Regions from separate parts of the Planococcus sp. APC 3900 genome, predicted to be linked through region 2. Evidence: riboswitches for the same ligand, from Rfam matches in the RefSeq annotation. Region 2 holds a riboswitch; the other holds the start of a gene.
What was found. A riboswitch is a leader RNA that binds a small molecule or an ion and turns the genes downstream of it on or off. The one in region 2 is predicted to bind S-adenosylmethionine.
Positions count from the first base shown of each region.

Region 1: it holds a riboswitch for S-adenosylmethionine, as region 2 does, so the genes downstream of both, QMA04_RS14630 (methionine ABC transporter ATP-binding protein) here and QMA04_RS09320 (bifunctional homocysteine S-methyltransferase/methylenetetrahydrofolate reductase) in region 2, are expected to answer to the same signal.

Region 1 is NZ_JASDCT010000007.1:133,736-136,127, forward strand. Features, by position in the region: gene gcvH (glycine cleavage system protein GcvH) at 1-19, shown strand, start outside; gene QMA04_RS14620 (ribonuclease M5) at 247-585, shown strand; gene QMA04_RS14625 (thioredoxin family protein) at 591-917, shown strand; SAM riboswitch class I at 1,022-1,126, shown strand; gene QMA04_RS14630 (methionine ABC transporter ATP-binding protein) at 1,215-2,240, shown strand; gene QMA04_RS14635 (methionine ABC transporter permease) at 2,233-2,392, shown strand, end outside.
Region 2 is NZ_JASDCT010000004.1:41,559-43,950, reverse strand. Features, by position in the region: gene QMA04_RS09320 (bifunctional homocysteine S-methyltransferase/methylenetetrahydrofolate reductase) at 1-981, opposite strand, end outside; SAM riboswitch class I at 1,054-1,158, opposite strand; partial or broken gene QMA04_RS18220 (DUF6920 family protein) at 1,413-2,012, opposite strand; gene QMA04_RS09305 (hypothetical protein) at 2,012-2,179, opposite strand; partial or broken gene QMA04_RS09300 (PadR family transcriptional regulator) at 2,319-2,392, shown strand, end outside.

The DNA of each region.
Region 1 (2,392 bases), on a different contig from region 2:
AGAAATGACCAACGAATAATTCCCGGAAAGCGCCTTTAATTTGGCGCTTTTTTTATTTGCGCCAAAGACGGAGAGAGTTGTGAAGAACCCCTATTCACTAGGTATCGAGTCCAATCTCTTGAACTAACCGTGCACCAACTGGTTTTTGAAAAGCTTATTTGTGGAATAACTCAATATAAAGGGGTATATTTCAACTTATATAGAAACAGCTTTTGAACTTATTCTATATTCGATGGGGTGAGTGTTATGGGAAAGGTGATTGTTGTGGAAGGGCTCAGTGATAAGACGAGAATTGCACCGCTCATTGCAGAACCCGTGACGATTCTTTGCACAAATGGTACAGTAAGTCCAACGAGACTTGAAGAATTGCTGCTGCCATATGAAGGCCAGGACATCATTATATTAGTGGATGCAGACTCTTCAGGAGAAAAATTGCGGAAGCTGGTCAAGCGTGAGTTCCCTGAAGCCCGGCATTTTTATGTGAACCGGAGCTACAAGGAAGTCGCAGCAACGCCGCTCCGGATCCTGATGGATGTGCTCATCTCAGCGAATGTCCAGGTCAATAAGCTATTAACAGAGGGATGAAGACGATGCAGGAATGGACTCATAAAGAATGGATCAAAGAAAAGAATACCAATCGCACTACCGCGTATTACTTATACACACCGATGTGCGGGACTTGTCAGGTAGCTTCCAAAATGCTGTCGGTTGTCACAGAACTATTGCCGGATCTTCCGATTGGCAAAGCGAACTTGAACTATGTACAGGAAATTGCAGGAATGTATGAAGTGGAAAGTGTTCCTTGCCTGCTGATTACAGAGAATGGGAAGCTCAAGGAAAAGATTTACGCTTTCCAATCGGTACCTTATTTATATGGCAAGTTGAAATCTGTTGACGAATATAGCCGGTCATGGTAAATTGAATTTCTGGTAAGAAAAGCGCGGGACTCTATTTGAAATAGGCGAAGCGTAAGATTTACCACCAATTAAAATCTATTCTGTTTTACTAATTTCATATCGAACTCTTATTAAGAGTGGTGGAGGGAAGTGCCCTATGAAGCCCGGCAACCGTCATGAAAATGAAATGGTGCCAAATCACACGAAGCGAAAGCTTTGGAAGATGAGAGATTGGTTTCCGTATAATATACGTTTGCCCTTCTGCTCAGTTATGCGCGGAAGGGTTTTTTATTTTTAGGATTCAGGGGTGTTCAACGAATGATCGAGTTAAAGAAAGTGACGAAAAAATTTGATACAGGCAAGGCGGTTCTTACGGCTGTCGACCAAGTTGATTTATCTATTGCTGATGGAGAAATATTTGGGATTATCGGATATAGTGGAGCCGGTAAAAGTACATTAATCCGCTTGTTGAATGGATTGGAAAAACCGACTTCCGGCACTGTGGAAATCAACGGAAAGGTAATTACGTCCATTAAAGGCGGGGAATTGCGGAAAGCGCGCCAAAAAGTCAGCATGATTTTCCAGCATTTCAACTTATTATGGTCGAGGACGGTTAAAGAGAACATCGAATTCCCTTTGGAAATTGCGGGAGTCTCAAAAGCGCAGCGTGGAAAACGGGTGCAGGAACTGATTGAGCTGGTTGGATTATCGGGCCGCGAAAATGCTTATCCATCGGAACTGTCTGGCGGACAGAAGCAGCGTGTCGGTATTGCCCGTGCGCTGGCGAACGATCCGGAAGTCCTATTATGTGATGAAGCAACTTCTGCACTTGATCCGGAAACGACAGACGCAATCCTAGATTTATTGGTCGATATCAACAAGCGATTAGGCTTGACCATCGTATTGATTACTCATGAAATGCACGTCATCCGAAAAATCTGTCATCGTGTTGCTGTAATGGAAGGCGGGCGTGTCGTGGAGCTCGGGGATGTTCTGAATGTTTTCCAATCACCAAAAGAAGAAATCACCAAACGCTTTGTGGCCCAGGTCACTGATAGTGGAGATTCACAGGAAACCATCAAAAACCTTCGTGAGTTGTATCCGACAGGCGAACTGGTGAAATTGGTTTTTGTCGGAGAACAAACCGAACAGCCAATTCTGACAAAACTGATTCGCAGCCATTCGGTGGAAGTCAATATCGTCCAAGGCAATATTTCGCATACGCAACGTGGAGCTTATGGAACATTGATTCTTCAGTTGAAAGGCTCTCCTGGTGAAATGGAAGAAGCTTTGGCATTTCTCCACTCAGAAGATGTTCAAACGGAGGTAATGCACAATGATTGATTCGTTATTCCCCAATGTAGATTGGGACAGTATGTGGGAAGCCACACTTGAAACTCTTTATATGACAGCTTTATCAACGTTGTTTACATTCATCATCGGTTTGGCTCTTGGAATCCTGTTATTTTTGACAGCTCCGAAGCAATTATGGGCAA
Region 2 (2,392 bases):
GTCCAGTTCCACAATGATGGTCCGTTCCGTTTTGGCTTTTTCATGAAGCGGTTTGACTGCCAATGCTTCCGCTTCACGGATGACAATCGGTTTTCTTTTCGTGACTTCTTTATGGACAATCGGCGGCAAATGGTTCAGGTGCTTTTTCACCGCTTCAATGTGCTTCGGCGTCGTGCCGCAGCAGCCTCCAATTAAACGGACCCCTTCTTCTCTCAATAACAAAGCGGCACGCCCAAAATAATCCGCTTCCGATTCATAGACGATCCGACCATCCTCCACATCCAGCAGGCTGGCGTTCGGGTAAGCCGATAAAAACGCTTTTTCAGGCAATGTGACTTCTTCAAAGGCCTGAATGGTATGGTGCGGGCCAAGACGGCAGTTGACGCCGACAATATCCGCTCCCAGACTTTCCAGTTGATGAAGAGCTTCGTTCAGCGACATTCCATTTTGCAGAATCCCCGGGTCGTGCATGGATACTTGCGCAATCAACGGCGTATCCGTCATCCCTTTCAGGTGCTTGACCGTTTCTGCGAGTTCTTCGAAATCGTAATAGGTTTCCAGCAATAGGCCGTCGGGATTTCCCGCCAACAAGTGGCTTGCCTGCTGGTCCACCATCGCAATGATTTCCTGCAGGGTGGCATCGCTTTTCCGGATTCCGCGGATTCCGCCGATGGTTCCGAAAACGAATTGGCCGCCCGGCGCTGCTGCACGTTTGGCGATGTCGATCGCGGCTTTATTGATGCCAGCGACTTGCTCTTCCAAACCGTAGCGTGCCAGCTTCGCTGCATTCGCTCCGTATGTGTTGGTCTGGATAATATCCGCGCCGGCTTTGATGTAATCCAAATGGATTTTCTCAATCACTTCCGGGCGCTGCAGATTCAATTCCTCATTGCAATACTCGATGCCGTATGAATACAGCAATGTTCCCATGGCACCATCCGCCGTCAAAATCCTGGTCTTTAATTCGTCTAATAATCCCACTCTTCTCAACCTCCTATATATACAAAAAAAGCCTTCATGAAAAAGAAGGCTTTACGATATCAAACTCGTTCCTTTTCATCTGCCAGACAATTTCTTGCCTGCTGGATTTAGCACCTGACCTTTCGGCTGGTTGCTGAAGCATCATAGGGCCAGTCCCTCAACTTCTCTCGATAAGAATTCACTATTCAGTTTTAAGTATTCTAAATATGGTACCTGTATCTGAAGAGCAGGTCAAGGCAATCTGTCAAAAAACAATGAAATTTCTGTGATTTTTTTCACAATGTATACATTTAATGTATAAAACAGCTTAATGCGTTCAACTAACCGTTGAAAATGGACCAGGAAAAGGAGTTAAGTTCTATAAATATGATTGGAAGAAATCAAGAATGCCTACTGATCCTGTCTGCAGTCCATCACTTAAAAGCATCATTTCATGAAAATTGTCCATTGATAGAATTGAATCGTATGTCATGTACATCAAATCGATACCAAGTAAACGGCCTTTCTTCCAGCATCCAGCTGATTTCCATCTTCACTGGAACGGTCAGTCCCCCCACTTTCCGCTGCTTTTTAACAGTGCCCACGCACAGCAGGGAACGGGCGTCTTCTCCACTGTCTTTGTAGCGCCAGGCTTCCACTTTCAGCAATTCGTTTTGTTCATTGAAAAAATAAGTGACAGAACCTTTAAGGCCTTCAAAATTCATGGTCGCTGTTGCGGAGTGTGCGTCCACCTCCTACCAGGAAATGAAGGGACTGAGGACAGCCGAAGGATACCAGGCGAGTTCCATCAGGTAGCGCTGGAGTGCCGATTCATTGGTCTTTTCATCATCAACTGTTTTGGAAATCGGAATGATGCCTGCAAGCTTGATGTGCATACTTGCCTTCCCTTCCAGGAAATTGTCTTTTCCTGTCACAACTACGCCTTTGCCCATTTTCAGCTTCACGATCCATCGGAAAGCAGGTGGATCCGTATAGCTGATTTGCTCTGCTTCGGATACGGTCCACTGCTTCTGTTCTGGTTTCAGTTTCATTACCCCGATTGCTTAAGACTCACCAAATTGATTTGTTCATGGCCAATAGCCCCAATTTCGGATAACCACCCTTTTATACAGGTTGGCAGTGAGCTAATCATATCTGCTGTCAGTTTGTTGGAAATTGCCCGACCTGTTTTCTTTCCAGCTTTTTCTTTATTCTCCATCACTCTCCCTCCTTTTACTTGCTATACCTGTTTATTGAATGCATAAAGCATTTTATTATCAAATTTTATACGAAAGGTCAAAAAAAGAGTATTTTATAGCAAAGTGATATATATCAACTTGATATAGGGAGGCGTATAAATGGCTAGAGAAAATCATTCGCAATATGCCATTCTTGGTCTATTGACAACAGACTGCCGCACAGGCTATTCGAT